Regions from separate parts of the Streptomyces taklimakanensis genome, predicted to be linked through region 3. Evidence: riboswitches for the same ligand, from Rfam matches in the RefSeq annotation. Region 3 holds a riboswitch; each other region holds the start of a gene.
The links. Region 3 has a riboswitch for cyclic di-AMP ahead of F0L17_RS09340 (transglycosylase family protein). Riboswitches for the same ligand answer to the same signal wherever they lie in the genome.

Region 1 (5,666 bases), 560 kb from region 3:
CACCGGAAGGAACGTGACCCATGACCGGAAGCGACGGAACCGACGCCCAGGGGACCGGGACGGCACAGGACGCCCTCCTCCGGCTGCTCTCCGAGCGCGGACTCGGCGTGCTGGCCACCCTGAAGCGGGACGGACGGCCACAGCTGTCGAACGTCGTCCACCACTACGACCCCGACCGGCGACTGATCCGGATCTCGGTCACCGCCGACCGCGCCAAGACCCGCAACCTCGCCCGCGACCCCCGCGCGAGCTACCACGTCACCAGCGAGGACGGCTGGGCCTGGACGGTCGCCGAGGGCACCGCCGAGCTGACGCCCGTGGCCGTCGACCCGCACGACGGGACGGTGGAGGAGCTGGTCGACCTCTACCGGTCGATCCGAGGCGAGGAGCATCCCGACTGGGACGACTACCGGCGGACCATGGTCGCCGACCGGCGTCGGGTGCTGCGGATCGCGGTGGAACACGTGTACGGGCAGCCTCGCCGCTGAACCCGACGGCGCACGCCCCGGAGCGCCCGGAACGTCCCTTCCGACGTTCCGGGGCGCGGCCGGGGCCGCGCCCCGTCGGGTGCCCGCCGTTTCAGGCCGAGGCCCTCTCCAACACCTCCGTCTCCCGTTCGGTGAGGGCCTGTTCGGTCATCGCCAGCAGCGGCGGGAGCTGCTCCGGGGCGCGGGCACTGGCCAGGACGGAGGCGACCGTGGGGCGGCCGGCGAGCCAGGCCAGGGCGACGGTGGCGGGGTCGGTGCCGCGCGCGGCGGCGACCTCGTCCAGGGCCGCCAGGACCCGGCGTCCCCGTTCGGTCTCCAGGTGCTTCGCCGCGCTGCCCGCGCGGGCCCCGTCGGGCGCCGCGCCGGGGCGGTACTTGCCGGTGAGGAAACCGGCGGCCAGGGCGTAGTAGGGGACCGTGGCCAGGTCGTGGCGCGCGGCCACATCGCGCAGCGGCCCCTCGTAGGTGTCGCGCGAGACCAGGCTGTAGTGGGGTTGGAGGGCGACGTAGCGGGCGCGTCCCTCGCGGGCGGAGAAGGCCAGGGACGCCTCCAACCGCTCGGCGGAGATGTTGGAGGCGCCGATCTCGCGGACCTTGCCCGCGCGCACGAGATCGTCGAGGGCGGTGACGATCTCCTCCACCTCGACCGACTCGTCGTCGCGGTGGGTGTAGTAGAGGTCGATGTGGTCGGTGCCCAGGCGGCGCAGGGAGTCCTCGGCCGCGGCCTTGATGGTGGCGGCCGACAGTCCCCTGCGGTCGGGGTGGGAGCCGACCTTGGTGGCGATGACGACGTCGTCGCGGTTGCCGCGCGCGGCCAGCCAGCGGCCGATCACGGTCTCCGACTCGCCGCCGCTGTTGCCCTCGGCCCAGGCCGAGTAGGAGTCGGCGGTGTCGACGAAGGTGCCGCCGGCCTCGGTGTAGGCGTCCAGAACGGCGAAGGACTGCCGCTCGTCCGCCGTCCAGCCGAAGACGCTCCCGCCCAGAGCGAGGGGGGAGACGGTGAGGCCGCCGATCCTGCGCGGAGCACCGCTCGTGCCGGGCGGGCCCGGCGTGTCGGAGGCGCGGGGGGCGTGGGACGTGCGGGACGTGCGAGGTGTGTCGGTCATGGGAGACGGTTACCACGCGCGGCGCCGGGTCATGGGTCGGGGCGCGGCGGGAACCGGCGGCCCTGGCGTCGGGGGGTGGTCCACCAGGGCCGCCGGGGTTCGGGGCCGGACCGGGAGCGGTGCCGGGAACGGTGCCGGGAACGAGGGTCCGTCCGGCGGCCGGACGGACCCGGACGCCGCCTCGTCCCCTCCTGTGGTCGGCCGACGTGCGTCGACGGTGTGCGAGGCGGCGGCCGGGAACGGGGACCGGAGGATCGGAGGCTTCCGGTCCGGGCCGGGCCGGACGGCGGCGACGGCCCGTCCGGGGCTGGTCAGATGGACTGGCCCTTGTCGCGCAGCCAGGCCAGCGGGTCGATCGGGGCGCCGCCGCCGGGACGGACCTCCAGGTGGAGGTGCGCGCCGGTGGAGTTGCCGGTGGAGCCGACGCGGCCGATGACGTCGCCGGTGGTCACCTTGCCGCTGGTCACCGTCATCGAGGACAGGTGGCAGTACCAGATCTCGGTGCCGTCGTCGAGCCTGAGGACGACGCGGTAGCCGTAGGAGCCGGCCCAGCCCGCCTCGACGATCTCGCCGCTGTGCACCGCCTTGACGGGGGTGCCGGTCGGGGCGGCGAAGTCCAGGCCGGTGTGGTTGTTGGCCCACATCGAACCGGAGGCGCCGAAGTGGGAGGTGAGCTGATAGGAGGTGAGCGGAAGGGTGTAGCCGGCCGCGAGCTTGGCCAGGCGCTCGGCCTCGGCCTTGCGGGCCGCCTCCTCGGCGGCCTTGCGCTTGCGCTCGGCCTCCTCCTTCGCGGCCTTGTCCGCGGCCTCCTCGGCCGCCTTCTCCGCGGCCTGCTCGGCGGCGGCCTCGACCGCCGCCTGGGCGGCGTTCGACTGCTGCCGGTCGGCCTGCTGGAGGATCCGGGCCCGCAGCGCCTCGCCGGGGTCCGAGCTCAGGGTGGTGGTGGCACCGGCGTCACCGGTGTCCGGACCGGCCTGGGCGAGGGTGTCGCCGAAGTCGCCGAAGGGAGCGTCGGACTCGGTGCCGGGCTCGGCATCGGGGCCGGAGCCCTTGTCGGACTCCGTTATGAGCCCGCCGACACCGGGGATGTTCTCGGCCACCTCGCCCAGGTCGGGCAGGGAGATGGGGGCGGGGGCCTTCTCCTTGGCGGTGGCGATGCCGCCCGCGCCGACCGCCGCGATCATGCCGACGCCCAGGACGGCTCCGCTGCGCGCCATGCCGTTGCGCTGCTTGACCACGCGGTGTCGACCCCGGACCGGGCGGACGGATTCCTCGGTGGGATTCCACACCTGTCGGTCCTCGTCGCCGGCCGGACCGAACGGGGCGAAGGTGGCGGTGTGCGGATCGTACGAGACCTCGGGGGCCTCGGGGGCCGGACTGCTGGACGCCACGGAGGCGCTCTCCTTTCCTTCCTTCTCGCCTACCGGGTTAGCTGACGGGTTCGGAGCAGGAAGGTCTCCTACGGAGCCGCACGGGCACGCCCGGCGGTCCGATTCACCCCAAGAGGTGGTTCCCCGGTTCCCTGGACGCGGCCCCGCGATCGGCGGGGCAGCGCCTTCGGAATTCGGCGACGGCGCACGGTGTCGCCTCCTTCGGCGACAGTGACGACCGCGCTGCGTTATCGAACGTTAATAGAGGAGCGCGCCGGTTTCCAAGTCTCCCCTTCAAAGCGTGGGTAATTTCCGGGGGGACCTAACAGGCCATTTCCCCCTCAATTCGGGCGAGTTGGCCGCCACTTTCCCGAGGGAGAGAACAACGCTCTTATCTGACGGTGCCTCATTTGTTATGCGGAGGGAGGTGTCGCGGACACGGACGGTCATCACCCGGTGGGTGGCGGATCCGGATCGCGCATGACCGCCAACAGCGCCATGTCGTCGTCCTGCCCCCCGGCCGTGTGCGCGTGGACCTCCGCCAGGAGCCCGTCCAGGAGGGCGTCCGGGCCGGGGAAGCGGCGGCCGCGCAACCAGGGCACCGGATCGTAGAAGGCACCCGCCGCGTCACGTGCCTCGGTCAGCCCGTCGGTGTGGACCAGCAGCAGGGCTCCCGGTGGGAACGGCGCCACGGCGACGGAGCCGCCCGTACCGTCCCCCAGCCTCCCCAGTCCCAGCGGCAACCCGTACGCGTCCGGTTCCAGCGCCCGCACCGAGCCGCCGCCGGGAGGCAGCAGCAGGGGAGGCGGATGCCCCCGGTTGACGACCCGCACCTCCCTCGGACCGTCGCCCTCCGACACCTCGACCAGGACGGCGGTGACGAACCCCTCCCGGTTGCCCTCGTCGTCTCTCCACAGCCCCCGCTCCCGCTCCCGTTCCAGGGAGCGCTCCACCCGGTCCGCGACGTCCGACAGCTCCGGCTCGGTCCCGGCCGCCTCCCGGAAGGCGCCGAGCACGACGGTGACGACGGTGACCGCCCCCAGCCCGCTGCCCCTGACGTCGCCCACCAGCGCCCGGATCCCGTACGGCGTCCGCTGCACGCAGTACAGGTCCCCGCCGATCCGGGTGTCGAGATGCGCCGTCTCGTAGCGTGCCGCGATTCTCAGGTCCCCGATCCGGTCGGGCGGGGCGGGCAGCACGGCCAGTTGGACGGCCTCGGCGATGCCCCGGGCCGTGGCCGCGCGGGTGTCGCTGCGCTCCACGACGCGGTTGACGGCGACGGCCAGCAGACCGACGGTGACGGTCGTCGACAGCCGCAGCGTGGTCTCCATCGCCGGAACCCGGTCCGCCCACAACAGCAGGACGCAGGAGGTGAGCGCCGACGCCACCGCCGTGGCCACCGTGCCGCGGAACGTCCACAGGGCCGCCGCGATCAGGGGAGCGGCGGAGAACGTCGCCTCGATCAACACGTTGGGCGGGGTCAGCAGGTTGGTGAACAGACCGGTCAGGAGCAGCAGCAGGGGAAGCAGCCACGGCGGGCGCCCGAGCACGGGAACGGCGCGGAAGCGCTCCCTGCCGCCGCCCGTCTCCCGCTGTCCCTCGCCGCGCACCTCTCCAATCTGCCCCTCCCGCGACCGTCCGGCGAGTCGATCAACGCCGTACGGACGACCGCGGCCACGGTCCGCCCACCCGACCCGGCCCGACCCCGCCCGACCCGACCCGGCCCGACCCGGCTCCGGGCCTACCGGCGTCCGGCGAGTCCGCGCCGCACCCCGTACACGGCGGCACCGACGGCCAGCACCGCGCACCCGGCGACGACCGACGCGGCCGGCAGCGCGAGGGCCAGCACCGCGCACCCGACCAGCCCGACGACGGGGACGACCCGCGGCGGACGTCCCTCGGCGGAGGTGAGCGTCCGGGCGGAGGCGTTGGCGATCGCGTAGTAGGTCAGCACCCCGAAGGAGGAGAAGCCGATCGCGCCGCGCACGTCCGCGGTCGCCGCCACCACGGCCACCACCGCGCCGACGACCAGTTCGGCGCGGTGCGGCACCCCGGTGCGGGGGTGGACGGCGGACAGCGCGGGCGGCAGGTGACGGTCGCGGGCCATGGCCAGGGTGGTGCGCGACACCCCGAGGATCAGCGCCAGCAGCGAGCCCAGCGCGGCCACCGCCGCCCCGACCCGCACCACCGGCGCCAGTTCCGGCACCCCCGCCGCCCGCGCGGCGTCGGCCAGCGGCGCGTCCGCTCCGGCCAGTCCGCCGGGGCCGAGCGCGGCCAGCGCTGCCACGGCCACGGCGGCGTACACGACCAGGGTGATGCCCAGCGCCAGGGGGATCGCTCGGGGGATCGTGCGCTCCGGATCGCGTACCTCCTCCCCCAGCGTGGCGATCCGCGCGTACCCGGCGAAGGCGAAGAACAGCAGACCGGCGGCCTGGAGGACACCCGCGACGGTGACGTCCGAACCGATCTCCAGCCGGGCCGCGTCCGCCTCGCCGGAGGTCAGGCAGGCGACCACGACGGCGGCCAGCACCGCCAGGACGACCGCCACGATCGCGCGGGTCAGCCGGACCGCCTTCCGTACCCCGGCGTAGTTGACGGCGGTCAGCGCCACGACGGCGGCGACCGCGACGGCACGGGCGTGCTCCGGCCACGCGTACAGGCCCACCGTCAGGGCCATCGCCGCGCACGAGGCGGTCTTGCCGA
Region 2 (5,666 bases), 3.2 Mb from region 3:
CGGTGCACGGCGAGTTCAAGCACCTCAAGGCCAACGCCGACCTGGCCGTGCGCACCGGCGTCGACCCCGACCGGGTCGTCATCGCCGAGGACGGCGTCGTCGTCGACCTCGTCGACGGGCGTGCCGCCGTCACCGGCAAGGTGCCCGCGGGCAACGTCTACGTCGACGGCACGGAGGTCGGGGGTGCCACCGAGGCGTCCCTGAAGGACCGGCTCACCCTCGCGGCCGAGGGGGTGGTGACGGTCGTCGCCATCGTCGACGCCGACACCGGGGCGCTGGCCGAGCCCCCCGACTTCCTGGCCCGGGGCTTCGTCCACGACGAGGCGACCTTCGAACCGGTCGTCCCGGTGATCGAGAAGGTTCTGGCCCGCGCGGCCGAGGAGGGAGTCGGCGAGGCGCACCAGCTCGAACAGCTCATCGCCCGTGCCGTGGCCTCCTGGGCCTTCCGCACCTACCGCCGCAAGCCGATGATCATCCCCGTGGTCATCGACGCCTGACCGGCTCCCTTCTCCGACTTCTCCGACGCCCGCCGCCGACATCGGGAGCGAACACATGAGCCTGCGTTTCGAGGAGATCGACTGGCGCCCCACCCCGATGGGCGACATCAGTCTGCGACGCCGACGGGACCCGGTGACCGGCGAGGACGTGTACGAGGTCAAGCTCGGCGACGAGTTCCTCATGTCCAGCCTCTTCACGGCCGGTGAGACGGAACTGGCCCGGCTCGGTCTGGCGGCGCTCCCGGACGACGGCACCGGCCTGGACGTCGCGGTGGGCGGACTCGGCCTCGGGTACACCGCCCGGGCCGCGCTGGAGGACGCGCGGGTGCGCTCGCTGATCGTCGTCGACGCCCTCCCCGACGTCATCCGGTGGCACGAGGAGAAACGGGTGCCGCTGGGCGCGCGGCTGGTGTCGGACCGGCGCTGCCGACTCGTCCACGGCGACTTCTTCGCGATGGCCGGCGGCGCCGGCGGGCTGGACCCCGGGCGGCCGGGGCGTCGGTTCCACGCGGTCCTGCTGGACGTCGACCACTCGCCGCGCCACGTGCTGCACCCGAGTCACGCACCGTTCTACGAGGAGGCCGGGATGCGCTCGCTGGCCGAACACCTCCACCCCGGCGGCGTCTTCGCCCTGTGGTCCGACGACCCGCCGGACGAGCCGTTCACCGCCGTGCTCACGGAGGTCTTCGCCACGGCGGAAGCCCACGTCGTGGGCTTCGACAGTCCCTTTCGACGGGAAGCGGCGACCAACACCGTCTATGTGGCGAGGAAGGCGCCCGGGCCGGGAGCGTAGGGACCCTCGGGGAAGGCCCCGCGCGCCGATCGGCGGGGAGCGGCGTTCCCGTGCCGCTCCCCGGCGTTCCCTTCCGTGCCCGAGTCGAGGAGGAGGTCGAGGGTCCCACGCCGGAGCGGGCGGGCCGGGTGCTCGATCCGCGGGGCGGCGTGTCGGCCGAGGGCCTCGGGACCCCGGGGGGCAGGGCTCCTCGTGTGCGGCGCGGGGCCTCCCGGTCGTGTGGCGCGGGCCCGCCGGAATTCGGGGAATCGGTCCGCTTGCTCTTTCCTGGGCGGTAAAGCTGTTAAGCCTGGAATGGGGCGATGTAAAGGCGGGTCTTTCTCGATGGTGTGCCCGGAGTCACATCCGTGCCGCCCCGGTGCGCGCGCCCTGGGAGATCGAAATCCTCCGCGTCTCGGACTCCCCGCCCCGCACGGAGATCTGACCGTCCCTCGGTCCTTTCGAGGGGTCGGGAAACGGTGAAGATCCTGTGCGTACGGTGGTCGAAATCCGCGTCTCGGTGACAAGGGGAGGGAATCCGGTCGCTCGGCGCCTTGTCTCTGTGAATTGCCTGTGTTTATGTGTCCTCGCCTCCGCGGCATCGCGGAGGCTCCACCACCGGGACGCCGAGTCCTGCCGCCCGGCCGGTGGAGAGAGCGCAGCCGACCGCGGCAGGAGCGGGGAAACCGAGTAAGTGCCGCGACCGCACGTCTTTTTGGCGGTCCGGCTTGGGGTGAAGCCTTGTCTCCGGGTGCCCTGGCGCACCGGGGAAAGGCCGGGCTGCTCCGGCCCGAATCCGACAGCTAACTCCGCAGGCGTGGGAGAGGACTCACACCCATGTCTCGTGGTCGCCACCGTCGTCCGAGCAAGACCCTGATTTCCCGTCAATTCTCCCGCATTTCCCTGGTCGCCGCGGCCGGCGGCGCGGGAATCGCGGCCCCGATGGTCGCCGCGGGAAGCGCCAACGCGGCCTCCGTCTCCGTGTGGGAGAAGGTCGCCGAGTGCGAGAGCGGCGGCAACTGGTCCATCAACACCGGAAACGGCTACCACGGCGGACTGCAGTTCTCGCAGTCCAGCTGGGAGGCCGCCGGCGGCACCGAGTACGCTCCGCGCGCCGACCTCGCCGGCAAGGACGAGCAGATCGCCGTCGCCGAGAACCTGCTCGACCTCCAGGGTCCGGGAGCCTGGCCCACCTGCGGGCCCGCGGCCGGCCTCGGTCAGGACACCGGAACGCCCGACAACGCCACCGCCCCGCAGACGGGGTCCGCCACCGTGATCGGGAAGGACGGCCGGGACGGGAAGTCCGCGGCCGCGGACTCCCACACCGTCGTCAGCGGCGACACCCTGCACCGGATCGCCACCGACCACGGCGTCGAGGGCGGCTGGGAGGCCGTCTACGAGGCCAACCGGGAGACCGTGGGCGGCAACCCGCACCTGATCTTCCCCGGCCAGGAGCTCACCCTGGACGCCCGGCGGGCCGACACTGACCGCGCCGACCGCTCGGAGCGCACCCGGGCCCGCACCGCCACACAGGACGAGCGGACCGCGCAGCAGTCCGAGCAGGACTACCCGGACACCCTGGACGGCTGGATCCGCGAGGCCCTGGACATCATGCGGGCCAACGGCATCCCCGGCAGCTACGAGGGGATCCACCGCAACATCATGCGCGAGTCGGGCGGTGACCCGAACGCGGTCAACAACTGGGACATCAACGCCCAGCGCGGCACCCCCTCCATCGGCCTGCTCCAGGTCATCAAGCCGACCTTCGACGCCTACCACGTCCCGGGCACGGCCAACAGCCAGTACGACCCGGTGGCCAACATCGTGGCGGCCTGCAACTACGCGGCCGACCGCTACGGCTCGATCGACAACGTCAACGGTCCGTACTGATCCGGGCCCCTCGCCGTCGCTTCGGGACCGCCCCGCGCCGGGCGGTTCCGGAGCGACGGCCGGGTGAGGGGAGAGCCCCCGTTCCCCGGGCGACTCCCCTCGCGGCGCCCTCCTCGTGCCGCTCGGGACGGCCAAGCGGCCTCCGGAGGAACCGGCGGACGCACGGGAGGATCCGGAGGGGCAGGGTCCTTTAGGGGAAGGGCCGGCAACGGGATATCTTGATGTCGAGCAATGTTGCAGACGTGGAGCGGAGCACACGGTGACTGACTCGACCATCATCTACACACACACCGACGAGGCCCCGGCCCTGGCGACCCATTCGTTCCTGCCGGTGATCAAGGCCTACGCCTCCAAGGCCGGTGTCGCCGTGGAGAGCCGTGACATCTCCCTGGCGGGCCGGATCATCGCGGTCTTCCCCGAGTACCTCAAGGAGGAGCAGCGGATCGACGACGCGCTCTCCGAACTCGGCGAGCTGGCCAAGACCCCCGGCGCCAACATCATCAAGCTGCCCAACATCTCGGCCTCGATCCCCCAGCTGAAGGCCGCCATCGCCGAGCTGCAGGAGCAGGGCTACGCCCTGCCGAACTACCCGGACGACCCCAGGACCGACGAGGAGCGCGAGATCCGCGCCCGTTACGACAAGGTCAAGGGCAGCGCCGTCAACCCGGTGCTGCGCGAGGGCAACTCCGACCGCCGCGCCCCCGCCTCGGTGAAGAACTACGCCAAGGCCCACCCGCACCGCATGGGCGCCTGGACCCCCGAGTCCAAGACGAACGTCGCGACCATGGGCGTCGACGACTTCCGCTCCACCGAGAAGTCCGCGGTGATCGACAAGGCCGGCTCGCTGCGCATCGAGCTGGTCGGGGACGACGGCAGCACCACCGTTCTGCGCGAGTCCGTGCCCGTCCTGGCCGGTGAGGTCGTCGACGCGGCCGTCATGCGGGTCGCCGCGCTGCGCGAGTTCCTGAAGCGGCAGGTCGAGCGTGCCAAGACCGAGGGCGTGCTGTTCTCCGTGCACCTGAAGGCCACCATGATGAAGGTCTCCGACCCGATCATCTTCGGCCACGCGGTGCGCGCCTTCTTCCCGAAGACGTTCGCCGAGTACGGCGAGACCCTCGCCGCGGCCGGGCTGAGCCCCAACGACGGTCTGGGCGCCATCCTCACGGGCCTGGAGTCGCTGCCCGAGGGCGCGAAGATCAAGGAGTCCTTCGAGGCCGAGCTGAACGAGGGCCCGGACCTGGCCATGGTCGACTCCGACCGCGGCATCACCAACCTGCACGTCCCCAGCGACGTCATCGTCGACGCCTCCATGCCGGCGATGATCCGCACCTCCGGCCACATGTGGGGCCCCGACGGCCAGGAGCACGACACCCTCGCCGTCCTCCCCGACAGCTCCTACGCCGGCATCTACCAGGCCGTCATCGACGACTGCCGCGCCAACGGCGCCTTCGACCCCGCCACCATGGGGTCGGTGCCCAACGTCGGTCTGATGGCCCAGAAGGCCGAGGAGTACGGAAGCCACGACAAGACCTTCGAGGTCCCCGCCACCGGCACGGTGCGGGTCACCGACGGTGACGGCAACGTGGTCCTGGAGCAGACGGTCGGCGCCGGCGACATCTTCCGCATGTGCCAGACCAAGGACGACCCGATCCGCGACTGGGTCAAGCTCGCCGTCACCCGCGCCCGCGCCACCGGCGACCCGGCGGTGTTCTGGCTGGACGAGACCCGCGCCCACGACGCCAGGCTGATCGAGAAGGTCCGGGCCTACCTGCCCGAGCACGACACCGAGGGCCTGCGGATCGAGATCATGGCGCCGGTCGACGCCATCAGGTTCTCCCTGGAGCGGATCCGCCGCGGCGAGAACACCATCTCGGTCACCGGCAACGTGCTGCGCGACTACCTGACCGACCTCTTCCCGATCCTGGAGCTGGGCACCAGCGCCAAGATGCTCTCCGTCGTCCCGCTGATGAACGGCGGCGGCCTGTTCGAGACCGGTGCCGGCGGCTCGGCCCCCAAGCACGTCCAGCAGCTGGTCAAGGAGAACTACCTGCGCTGGGACAGCCTGGGCGAGTTCCTGGCCCTGGCCGTCAGCTTCGAGCACCTCGCGCAGACCACGGGCAACGCGCGCGCCCAGGTGCTCGCCGACACCCTCGACCGCGCCACGGCCACCTTCCTCAACGAGGACAAGTCCCCCAGCCGCCGCCTGGGCGGCATCGACAACCGCGGCAGCCACTTCTACCTGGCGCTGTACTGGGCCCGGGAACTGGCCGAGCAGACCGACGACGCCGAGCTGGCCCAGGCGTTCGCCCCGCTCGCCCGGCGACTGTCCGAGAACGAGCAGACGATCGTGGACGAGCTGGCCGCGGTCCAGGGCTCCCCGGCCGACATCGGCGGCTACTACCGCCCCGACCCGGCCAAGGCCTCGGCGGTCATGCGTCCGTCGAAGACCTTCAACCAGGCCCTCGCCTCGCTCGGCTGACACGCCGACCCCAGGGCACTCCCGCCCC
Region 3 (5,666 bases):
CGGGCACCTGGCGGTCGAGCTGTTCGAGACCGGCGACGGCCGGGTCCTGGTCAACGAGCTGGCCATGCGGCCCCACAACAGCGGCCACTGGACCCAGGACGGCGCCGTCACCTCCCAGTTCGCCAACCACCTGCGGGCCGTCCTCGACCTCCCGCTCGGCGACCCGCGTCCGCGCGCCCCGTGGACGGTGATGGTCAACGTGCTCGGCGGCGACTTCCCCGACATGTACCAGGGCTACCCGCACTGCATGGCCCGCGACCCGCGGCTGAAGATCCACATGTACGGCAAGGACGTGAAGCCCGGCCGCAAGGTGGGCCACGTCACCACCTACGGCGACGATCTGGCGGACGTCCGCGAGCGCGCCGCCCACGCCGCCGCCTACCTGCGAGGGACCATCACAGAATGAGCAACGCCCCCCGTTCCGACTCCGCCCCCGCCACGAGCTCCCGCCCCGCCGTGGGCGTCGTGATGGGCTCCGACTCCGACTGGCCCGTCATGGAGGCCGCGGCCGAGGCCCTGGACGAGTTCGAGGTCCCCTACGAGGTCGACGTGGTCTCCGCGCACCGGATGCCGCACGAGATGATCGCCTACGGCGACCGCGCCGCCGGACGCGGCCTGAAGGTGGTCATCGCGGGTGCCGGGGGAGCGGCCCACCTGCCGGGCATGCTCGCCTCCGTCACCCCGCTGCCGGTGATCGGCGTCCCGGTGCCGTTGGAGCACCTGGACGGGATGGACTCCCTGCTGTCCATCGCGCAGATGCCCGCCGGGGTGCCCGTCGCCACGGTCTCGGTGGGCGGCGCCCGCAACGCCGGGCTGCTCGCCGTCCGCGTGCTCGCGGCCCACGACGAGGCGCTGCGTGAGCGGATGGAGGAGTTCCAGGCGAAGTTGAGGGAGCAGGCGGAGGAGAAGGGCCGACGGCTGCGGGCGAAGGTCGCCGCGGGCGGCGCGGGGTTCGGCTTCGGGGGCAAGTGAGATGGCCCACTCCGCGGAGTTGCTGGAGCGGGCCCGGGAGCTGCTGGCCGTCCACCCCGTGGTCGACGGCCACAACGACCTGCCGTGGGCCCTGCGCGAGCAGGTCGCCTACGACCTCGACCGCCGGGACATCGCCGGCGACCAGTCGGCCCACCTGCACACCGACATCCCGCGGCTGCGCGCCGGCGGGGTGGGGGCGCAGTTCTGGTCCGTCTACGTGCGCACCGACCTGAGCGGCGACGCCGCCGTCAGCGCCTGCCTGGAGCAGATCGACGTGGTGCGGCGGCTGGCCGACCGCCACCCGGACGACCTGCGGCTCGCCTTCACCGCCGACGACGTGGAGGCCGCGCGGAGCGAGGGCCGCATCGCCTCGCTGATGGGCGCCGAGGGCGGCCACTCCATCAACAACTCCCTCGCCACGCTGCGCGCCCTGTACCGCCTGGGCGTGCGCTACATGACGCTCACCCACAACGACACCATCGACTGGGCGGACTCGGCCACCGACGCCCCGCGCCACGACGGGTTGACCCGCTTCGGCGAGGAGGTCGTGCGGGAGATGAACCGGCTGGGGATGCTGGTGGACCTCTCCCATGTGGCGCCCGCCACCATGCGCGACGCGCTGCGGGTCTCCACGGCGCCCGTGGTCTTCTCACACTCCTCCGCCCGTGCCGTGTGCGACCACCCGCGCAACGTCCCCGACGACGTGCTGGAGGCTCTCTCGGCCAACGGCGGTGTGGCGATGGCCACTTTCGTGCCCAAGTTCGTCCTGCCCGCCGCCGTCGCCTGGACGGCGGCCGCCGACGAGAACATGCGCGCCCACGGCCTCCACCCGCTGGACGGCACCGAGCGGGGGCGCGCGGTCCAACGGGCCTTCGAGGAGGCCAACCCGCGCCCCGAGGCCACGGCGGCGACGGTCGCCGACCACCTGGACCACATGCGCGAGGTCGCCGGCATCGACCATGTCGGCATCGGCGGCGACTTCGACGGAACGGCCTTCACGCCGTCCGATCTGAGCGATGTGTCCGGTTATCCGAATCTGGTGGCGGAGTTGCTCGACCGTCGCTGGTCCGAGGCCGATCTGGCCAGGCTCACCTGGAAGAACGCGGTGCGGGTGCTCCGTGACGCGGAGGACGTCGCTCGTGACGAGCGGGCCCGTCGCGGTCCGTCCATCGCCACCATCGGGGAGCTCGACGGCTGACTTCGGGGCCGTCTCGTGACGCACCTCACGGGACGGCCTTCCGGGGGCATCGCTCTCCGTGTGGCCGGTAGTCCGTTCGCGTCATCGTCGCTGCTCACGAAGGAGCGTGACACCCCGTCAGGAACGGAGAAAAGCACTCAGGGGAGTGTGTGCGGCACGGTGGGTGACGGAGGCGGGGAACTCAAAGCCGCCGAAACGGGCGTCATGTGACCCATCGGCTTGTTGCGGCGGAAACGATGTGTTTACCGTTCTGGCCGCGCCGTACGAACGTGCGGCGGCCCGCTGTCGAACGCCGAATCCTGTCAACGGCGGCGGGCTGGACCATCCACACCACCGATGGCAGGAGCGGGGGACCCAAGGTAAGTGCCGGACCGTGAACCCACGGACGGCTTGGGGTGAAGCCATGTCGCGGCCCAGCGCCGCGGCCCGCATGGCCGGGCAACTCCAGCCCGAACCCGACAGCTCACCTCGCAGGCGTAGGAGAGGAGCACACCCATGTCCGCACGCGGACGTCACCGTCGAGTACGCAACAGCCGCCTCACCCGCCTGTCCCTGGCCATCTCCGTGGGCGGCGCCGGCGTGGCCCTCCCCTTGATCGCCACCGGCAACGCCAACGCGGCCTCCGTCGACACCTGGGAGAAGGTCGCCCAGTGTGAGAGCACGGGCAACTGGAGCATCAACACCGGCAACGGTTTCTACGGCGGCCTGCAGTTCACGCAGAGCACCTGGGCCGCCTTCGGCGGCACCGAGTACGCGCCGCGCGCCGACCTCGCCACCAAGGACCAGCAGATAGCCATCGCCGAGAAGGTGCTGGCGGGTCAGGGCCCGGGCGCCTGGCCGGTCTGCTCGGTCAAGGCCGGTCTGACCAAGGGCGGTCCGGCCCCGGCCGTCTCCCCCGACGGCGAGAGCAACCCGACCGAGCAGCGGGAGCAGGCCGCGCCGCAGCGCGCGGACCGCGCCGAGAAGGCCGAGCCCAAGGCCGAGAAGAAGGCCGAGCCCAAGGTCGAGAAGACCGAGGAGAAGGCGGAGCCCGAGGCCGCGCCGAAGTCGAGCGAGGGCACCTCCTACGAGGTCGTCGGCGGCGACACCCTCTTCAAGATCGCCACCGCCCAGGGCGTCGACGGCGGCTGGCAGCGGATCTACGAGGACAACCGCCAGGTCATCGGCGGCAACCCCGACCTGATCTACCCGGGCCAGGAGCTGACCCTGGGTGGCGTCTCCACCCAGCAGAAGGCCGCCGCCAAGCCCGAGCCCAAGGCCGCCAAGCCCGAGCCCAAGGCCGAGCCCAAGGTCGAGAAGACCGAGAAGACCGAGAAGACCGAGAAGAAGGCCGAGCCCAAGGCCGAGGCGCCGGCCGAGCGTGCCGACCGCTCCGACCGGAGCGACAACGTCTCCACCGGTGTCTCCACCGGCTACACCGCCCCGGTGAACGCCGCCCCGTCCGGCTCCTACAAGGCCTCGGGCGCCCGCTGGTCCAACGGCCACACCGGTGAGGACTTCCCCGCCGGCTCCGGCACCCCGGTGAAGGCCGTCACCAACGGCACCGTGGTCTCCGCCGGCTGGGGTGGCGCGTACGGCAACCAGGTCGTCATCCGTCACGACGACGGCCGCTACAGCCAGTACGGCCACCTGTCCTCGATCTCGGTCAACGCCGGCCAGCGGGTCGCCGTCGGTCAGCAGATCGGCGCGGTCGGCTCCACCGGCAACAGCACCGGTCCGCACCTGCACTTCGAGGTGCGCACCGCCCCCGGCTACGGCTCCGACATCGACCCGCTGGCCTACCTGCGGGCCAACGGCGTCGCCATCTGAGTCGGACCGGACCACCGGCCACGGCACCACCCGGCCCGGAACACCACGGGCCGGGTGACCCGTGACCCCCTTTCCGGGACAGCGAGAGGCGGGTGGGGGGGCGCGTACGCGCCCCCACCCCACCCGCCTCGTCCCGTTTCCGCGCCCGATCCCGTGGCCGCGGTGGAGCCCCGCCGCGGGTCAGTCGACGCAGAGGCAGAAGGGGTGGCCCGCCGGATCCAGGTAGACCCGGAAGCCGCGCTTGCCGTCGTCGTCGCCCTCGACGAGCTCCGCCCCGAGCCCCAGCACCTCGCGTTCGGCGGCGTCCAGTTCCTCCCGCGGCACGTAGAAGTCGAGGTGGAACTGCTGGGACCGCTCGGCGCTCGGCCACTGCGGCGGCACGTGTCCCTCGGCCTCCTGGAAGGCCAGCCTCCGGCCTGCCAGGGCGCCCGAGTCGAACGTCACCTCCACCCAGCGGCCCTCGCCCTCCACCCGCCCGCCCAGCATCCGGGCGTAGAAGTCGGCGAGCCTTCCGGGGGCCGGACAGTCCAGAACGACGACGGACCGAAGCGTGTTGATGGGCATGGTGTCCTCTCCCTGCGGCAGCGGTTCCCGAGGCTCGTTACCGCTTTACCGGCTCAACAGGTAACGAGTTACCCCATGATGGCGTGATACCGGTAACACGGCAAGACCGGTAACGTTGCGGGAGTGGAGCAGTCCGACGACCGGGATCCCACGCCGCCGGGGCTCCGTCCGGTGCGGGACCTGATCAACACCCTGGACGTGGAGACGGGCGCCGACGCGCTCGCCACCACGGCCGGCCTCGCCGCGTTCGCGCACCGCCACGGGTTGACCGAACCGGAGGCGGTCAAACGGAATCTTCCGGACATCGTCCGACTGCGCGAGGGGCTGCGCGCCGCCTGCCTGGCCCACACCGGCACACCGGTGCCCGAGGAGGCCCTGGCCGAACTGGACGCGGTGCTGCGCCGCGCCCCCCTCACGCTCACCCTCGACGAGGAGGGAACGGCGACGCTCGCCCCCGCCGACGGACTCACCGACGTCCCCGCCCTGACCGCGCGGATCGCGGCGGCCGTCGCCGTCGCGGCCTCCGACGGCACCTGGCGGCGCCTCAAGGTCTGCGAGGCACCCGACTGCCGGTGGGCCTACTACGACCGCAGCCCCGCCGGCCGCCGGCGCTGGTGCGACATGGCCGTCTGCGGAAGCCGGGCGAAGATGAGGGCCTACCGCGCACGACGGACGTCCGGCGCACGCGGTGGGTCAGGAACCCCCGGGAGGACATGACCGGCCGGCACCGCGCGCCACGGGCCCGGAGCGCGCGGAACCGCCGGCCCTACGCCGTCGGCCGCCCCAACGCCCGGAACGACCAGCCCGCCTTGCGCCACAGCACCGGATCCAGGGTGTTGCGGCCGTCGAGGACGCGCCGCCGGGCCACCGCCTCGCCCAGCACCTGCGGGTCCAGCTCCCGGAACTCCCGCCACTCCGTCAGGTGCAGCACCACGTCCGCGCCGCGCACCGCGTCCAGCGCGCTCTCGGCGTACCCCAGCGTGGGGAAGACCCGGCGGGCGTTCTCCATCCCCTTCGGGTCGTACACCGTCACCTGGCCGCCCTGGAGGTGGATCTGCCCGGCCACGTTCAACGCCGGCGAGTCGCGCACGTCGTCGGAGTCCGGTTTGAACGTCGCGCCCAG
Region 4 (5,666 bases), 2.4 Mb from region 3:
GAACCTGACGAGACGATCGGCGTCATCGGGGGTGATGGGGCGGATCCGGGCCGTGCCGCCGTCGCGCAGCACCACGTCGGCTTCCCAGTGGGCGGGGTAGGCAGGCTCGCTCGGGGTCCGCATGGGGCCAGCCTAGTCACCCGGGGGCCGGGGGGCTCCGGAGCGGACGCGCACCGGCTCCGGGCCGGGGCCCACCGCCTGTGCGAAGCTGATCGGGAGTTTGGACCGAGCCCGGTCCCGCCCGGTCGGTCCGGTCCGCCCGGTCCGCCCGTCGCGGCCCGGACGGAGCGGCGCCGACCGCACCAGCCCCGACCGACCGAAGCGATCCGATCCGAAGGACAGCACCATGACCGAGCGCCGCGTCACCGTCGGCTGGCCCGAGGGCCTGCACGCCCGTCCCGCCGCGATCTTCGTCCGTGCCGTGACCGCCTCCGGCCTCCCCGTCACCGTGGGCCGGCCCGACGGCGACCCGGTGAACGCCGCGTCGATGCTGTCGGTGCTGGGGCTGGGCGTGGCGGGCGGCGACGAGATCGTGCTGGCCTCGGACGCGGAAGGCGCGGAGGAGGCCCTGGAGCGGCTGGCGAAGCTGGTCTCCGAGGGGCTCGACGAACTCCCCGGCTCCGTCTGATCGCCGTCTGTTTTCCGCCCGCCCGCCGCCCGATTCCCGGCCGGCCGGGCTTCCCCGGCAATTCAACCGACAAGACGGGGGTGATGGCGACGGATTGTGAGCTCCATTGCTTTCTCCGTCGCCCCCCACCGCCCCCGGAATTCCTCGAACGCATTCCCGGCGCGTTCCCCATGTCTATACGCTGTCTGTTACGGGGTGTCGCGCGCCGTGTTTACCGCGTGTTTCGCGTTCCTCACGGCGTTTCTTCGGTGCCCGGTACGGGCGGCCACCGGCCTCTGTTCCCGACGGACGGCGATCGAGCGCTCCACGTGCTCGCTCGCCAGGGCGTGTGCCCGTTCCGCGTCTCCGCGTGCGACCGCGTCCACGATGGCACCGTGCTCCTGCCAGACGGCGGCCGCCCGCACCGGGGGCTCCGCCGCGTAGACCCAGGTGATCTTGCGGCGGAGCTGGGTGAGCAGCGAGGCCAGGGTGGGACTGCCGGACGCCTGGGCCAGCGTCTCGTGGTACCACTCCTCCAACGCCCCGAGGTCGGAGAACTGGCCGCGCGTGACGCGCTGTCGCCCCAGGCGGACCAGCCCCCGCAACACCCTCAACTGGGCCTCGGTGCGGCGCCGGGCGGCCCGGGCGGTGCCCAGCGGTTCCAGGCGGGCGCGGATGTCGAGCAGGTCGACGGCCTCCTGCTCGGTGGGCACGGCGACGCATGCGCCGACATGGCGGCGCGAGGTGACGAAACCCTCCGACTCAAGGGTCCGCAGAGCCTCGCGCACCGGGACGCGGGAGACGCCGTAGCGTCGGGCGAGGAGTTCCTCGGTCAGGCGCGCGCCGGGCGGAAACACCCCGGAGACGATGTCGTCGCGGACCGCAGTGCACACCATGTGCGCGGAAATGCGCATGGCAGGACCTCCGCCGTCGTCTCCGTTTTCCGAAGTTCCGCAGAGTGGAACTGTATTCCACCGGCACGGGTTTTCCGATGCCCCATCGGAAAGAGGCGTGAAACACACGGCCGCGCGCCCCCCGGAGGGGACGCGCGGCCGGATTCCCGCCCGAGGGGCGTGCGTCACACGTCGACGCCCTTGGAGGCCAGGTAGGTGATGGGGTTGAAGTCCGAGCCGTAGTACGCGCCGGTGCGGGCCTCGAAGTGCAGGTGCGGTCCGGTGCTGTTGCCGGTGGAACCGACCGAGCCGATCCGCTGACCGCCGTCGACCTTCTGGCCGGGCGAGACCTTCGTGGCCGACAGGTGGGCGTACTGGGTGTACTTGCCGTCGTCGTGGCGGATGACGATCTGGTTGCCGTACGCGCCGCCCCAGCCGACGGTCACCACGGTGCCCGGGCCCACGGACCGCACGGCGGTGCCGGTGTTGGCCGGGAAGTCGATGCCGCTGTGCTTGCCGGAGGACCAGGAGGAACCGGCCTGCTTGTAGGTGGTGGTGGTGTCCACGCCCGCGACCGGGTCGACGTACCCGGAGGCGGAACGACGCTCCGCGGAGCGCTCGGCGCGGTCGTCGGCGGCCTTGGCGGCGCGCTCCTCGGCGGCCTTCTCGGCCTTGGCTGCCTTGGCGGCGCGCTCCTCGGCGGCCTTCTCCGCCTCGGCGGCCTTCTCGGCTTCTGCGGCCTTCTCGGCTTCTGCGGCCTTGCGCGCGGCGTCGGCGACGCGCTGCTGGGCCTGCGCCTGCGCCTTGATCTCGTCGGCGATCGTGTCGCCGGAGGCGGCGGCCTGGACGAAGCCCAGGGCGTAGGTGCCGGAGCCTCCCTCGGGGGCGGCGATGGCGGGGGTGGCGACGGCGCCGACCACACCGGTGGCGGCGAGGGCGGCGGCGCCGGCGAGGCCGACGCGGGCACGGGTGGCCCGACCGGCGTGGCGGTGCTTCTCGACGAGGGCCTCGGTGGTCTCGGTGAGCTTCCCGGTGGCCCGGGTCAGCGTGTCGTTCAGCTTCTCGGTGAGCTGCGCGGTGGCACGGGTGAACGCCATGAGCGGCGTGCTCCTTTCCTTCCGTGTCGCCTACCGGGTTAGCTGACGGGTTCGGAGCAGGAAGGTCTCCTACGGGCGGGCAGGCCCGATTCACCCCGGATGCCTCGGAAGAGGGCCTCCTTCCGCATCCCTCGCGGAAGGGTGGGTCCCCGGCTCCCCTCGACGGGGATTCGGCGATGGTTGCCGTCGGCCGCGGTCCGCGGTCGCTTCTGACGAGCAACGAGATCGACGCTAAACGGACAAATTTGAGCTAGCAAGCAAATCCGGTCGTTTGTAGCTCATGCCACAGGGACCTCGCCCTGAATGGCCTCAAAGCGGACATAAGGAAGGCCCTTGATGTGACAACCACACCAAGGGCCTTCGCTGTTGGGATCGACCGGGGGCGGCCGACGGCCGCTAGTCCGTGACGACGGTCACCTCTCCGATGCCCAGCTCCCGCACCGGATCGGCGATCTGTGACGCGTCTCCCACCAGGACCGTCACCAGACGGTCCGCCGGGAAGGCCGCCACCGCCGCGGCCGTGGCCTCCACGGTCCCCGTCTCGGCGAGACGGGCGTACAGCCGCGCCTGGTAGTCGTCCGGCAGGTGCTGCTCCACCTGGTCGGCCAGAGTCCCCGCGACGGCGGCCGCCGTCTCGTACCGCAGCGGAGCGACGCCCACCAGGTTCTGCACGGCCGTGTCGCGCTCGGCGTCGGTGAGCCCCTCCTCCGCGAGGGTGCGCAGCACCCGCCACAGGTCCTCCAGTGCGGGCCCCGTCACATCGGTGGCCACCGATCCGTTGATCACCAGCAGGGACGCGCCGGTGCCCTCCGAGGAGGAGCGCAGCACCTGCGCGTACGCCCGCACCCCGTAGGTGTAGCCCTTCTCCTCGCGCAGCACCCGGTCCAGGCGGGAGGTCAGGGTGCCGCCCAGGCAGTAGGTCCCCAGTACCTGAGCGGGCCAGACGCGATCGTGGCGGTCCGGGCCGACCCGGCCGACGAGCAACTGCGTCTGCACCGCCCCGGGCCGGTCCACGACGATCACCCGGCCGGTGTCGTCCGCGGTGATCGGCGGCATGGGCCGGGGGCCGGCCTCGGTGCCCGACCAGCCACCGAGGGTGTCGGCGAGCGCCTTGTCCAGGTCGATGCCCGTGAAATCGCCCACGATCACGACGGTGGCCGTCGAAGGACGCACATGCGCCTCGTAGAAGGCGCGCACCGCGGCGGCGTCGACGCGCTCGATCGTCTCCCGCGCGCCCTGCCGGGGGCGGGAGAGCCGCGAGTCGGACGGGAACAGCTCCGCGGAGAGCGCGATGGCCGCCCGGCGGGCGGGATTGGCCAGCTCGTGCGGGATCTCGTCCAGGCGGTTGCGCACCAGCCGCTCGATCTCGCCCGTCGCGAAGGCGGGGGCGCGCAGCGCGTCGGTGAGCAGGCCGAGCGCCCGGGTCAGCCGGGAGGCCGGGACCTCCAGGGAGACCCGCAGCCCGGGGTGGTCGGCGTGCGCGTCCAGGGTGGCGCCACAGCGCTCCAGCTCGGCGGCGAACTCCTCGGCGCTGTGCCGGTCGGTGCCCTCGCTCAGCGCCCGGGCCATGATCGCGGCCACGCCCTCCTGGGCCCGGGGCTCGGCGTCCAGCGGTGCCGCGAGGTTGACCTCGACGGCCACGACCTTCTGACCGGGACGGTGACAGCGCAGCACGGTCAGCCCGTTGGGCAGCTCACCGCGCTCGGGGGCCGGGAACGCCCACGGCCTGGGCTCGCCGCCGCGGGGTTGGGGGTGGAACTCCATCGAGACGCCGTTTCGGGGCTGGTCGGTGGCGGGCTGGGCAGTGGCGTCGCTCACTGAGCGGCCTCCTGATCGTCGTGGGCGGCGGTGTCGGAGACGGTGGCACCGTCGGCCATCTCGGCCGCGGTGTCCGGCGCGGTCCCCTGCGTGGGCTCGTAGACCAGCACCGCGCGGTTGTCGGGGCGCAGGCGGGCGGCGGCCACCTCGCGCACCTCGTCGGCGGTGACCTGGAGCACCCGCTCCACGGCGGTCAGGGCGAGCTGGGGGTCGCCGAAGAGCACGGCGTAACGGCACAGCTCGTCGGCGCGACCACCGACCGTGGCCAGCCGGTCCAGCCACTCGCGCTCCAGCAGGGCCTGGGCGCGCTCCATCTCCTCGGGGGTGGGCCCCTCGGCGGCGAAGCGGGCCAACTCCTCGTCGACGGCGGTCTCGATGGCGGCGATCTCCGCGTCGCCGGAGGTCTTCACGTCCAGCCAGCCCATCGAGGGCGCGCCCGCCAGCCGCAACATGCCGAAGCCGGCGGTGACGGCGGTGCGGTCACGGCGGACCAGCCGGTTGTGGAGGCGGGAGGACTCGCCACCGCCGAGCACCGTCAGCGCCAGGTCGGCGGCGTCGGCCTCGCGGGTGCCGTCGTGCGGCAGCCGGTAGGCGGCCATCAGGGCGCGGGAGGGCACCTCCTCGTGGAGGGTCTGCCTGATCTCCTCGCCGATGACGTCCGGCAGGGTGCCGTCGCGCGGCGGCCGCTTGCCGTCGTGGGAGGGGATGGATCCGAAGTACCGCTCGATCCAGGCGAGCGTCCGTTCGGGGTCGATGTCGCCGACCACCGCCAGCACGGCGTTGTTCGGCGCGTAGTAGGTGCGGAAGAAGTCCCGGGCGTCCTCCAGGGTGGCCGCGTCCAGGTCCGCCATGGAGCCGATCGGGGTGTGGTGGTACGGGTGCCCCTCGGGGTAGACCATCGCCGTCAGCCGCTCGAAGGCCGTTCCGTAGGGCACGTTGTCGTACCGCTGGCGGCGCTCGTTCTTCACCACGTCGCGCTGGTTCTCCATGGACTCCTCGTCCAGGGCGGCCAGCAGCGACCCCATGCGGTCGGCCTCCAGCCACAGCGCCAGTTCCAGCTGGTGGGCGGGCATCGTCTCGAAGTAGTTGGTGCGCTCGAAGCTGGTGGTGCCGTTGAGCGAGCCCCCGGCGCCCTGCACCAGTTCGAAGTGGCCGTTCCCCTTCACCTGGGCCGACCCCTGGAACATCAGGTGCTCGAAGAGGTGCGCCAGCCCGGTCCGACCCTCGACCTCGTGGCGCGATCCGACGTCG

Region 1: another riboswitch for cyclic di-AMP. It lies ahead of F0L17_RS11790 (peptidoglycan DD-metalloendopeptidase family protein); the one in region 3 lies ahead of F0L17_RS09340 (transglycosylase family protein).
Region 2: another riboswitch for cyclic di-AMP. It lies ahead of F0L17_RS23450 (transglycosylase family protein); the one in region 3 lies ahead of F0L17_RS09340 (transglycosylase family protein).
Region 4: another riboswitch for cyclic di-AMP. It lies ahead of F0L17_RS28100 (M23 family metallopeptidase); the one in region 3 lies ahead of F0L17_RS09340 (transglycosylase family protein).

The regions. Positions count from the first base shown of each region.
Region 1 covers NZ_WIXO01000001.1:2,712,639-2,718,304, forward strand. The annotation lists gene F0L17_RS11780 (PPOX class F420-dependent oxidoreductase) at 21-488, shown strand; gene F0L17_RS11785 (aldo/keto reductase) at 580-1,593, opposite strand; gene F0L17_RS11790 (peptidoglycan DD-metalloendopeptidase family protein) at 1,905-2,984, opposite strand; cyclic di-AMP (ydaO/yuaA leader) riboswitch at 2,997-3,137, opposite strand; gene F0L17_RS11795 (PP2C family protein-serine/threonine phosphatase) at 3,413-4,573, opposite strand; gene F0L17_RS11800 (APC family permease) at 4,705-5,666, opposite strand, start outside.
Region 2 covers NZ_WIXO01000001.1:5,324,331-5,329,996, forward strand. The annotation lists gene F0L17_RS23440 (ribonuclease J) at 1-497, shown strand, start outside; gene F0L17_RS23445 (spermidine synthase family protein) at 553-1,290, shown strand; cyclic di-AMP (ydaO/yuaA leader) riboswitch at 1,921-2,100, shown strand; gene F0L17_RS23450 (transglycosylase family protein) at 2,212-3,159, shown strand; gene F0L17_RS23455 (NADP-dependent isocitrate dehydrogenase) at 3,419-5,638, shown strand.
Region 3 covers NZ_WIXO01000001.1:2,152,526-2,158,191, reverse strand. The annotation lists gene F0L17_RS09355 (5-(carboxyamino)imidazole ribonucleotide synthase) at 1-406, shown strand, start outside; gene purE (5-(carboxyamino)imidazole ribonucleotide mutase) at 403-972, shown strand; gene F0L17_RS09345 (dipeptidase) at 974-2,170, shown strand; cyclic di-AMP (ydaO/yuaA leader) riboswitch at 2,454-2,662, shown strand; gene F0L17_RS09340 (transglycosylase family protein) at 2,666-3,979, shown strand; gene F0L17_RS09335 (VOC family protein) at 4,160-4,543, opposite strand; gene F0L17_RS09330 (CGNR zinc finger domain-containing protein) at 4,667-5,260, shown strand; gene F0L17_RS09325 (UDP-glucose dehydrogenase family protein) at 5,310-5,666, opposite strand, start outside.
Region 4 covers NZ_WIXO01000001.1:4,525,468-4,531,133, reverse strand. The annotation lists gene F0L17_RS20075 (bifunctional acetate--CoA ligase family protein/GNAT family N-acetyltransferase) at 1-123, opposite strand, end outside; gene F0L17_RS20070 (HPr family phosphocarrier protein) at 347-628, shown strand; gene F0L17_RS20065 (GntR family transcriptional regulator) at 817-1,521, opposite strand; gene F0L17_RS28100 (M23 family metallopeptidase) at 1,686-2,597, opposite strand; cyclic di-AMP (ydaO/yuaA leader) riboswitch at 2,610-2,783, opposite strand; gene F0L17_RS20055 (M16 family metallopeptidase) at 2,994-4,361, opposite strand; gene F0L17_RS20050 (M16 family metallopeptidase) at 4,412-5,666, opposite strand, start outside.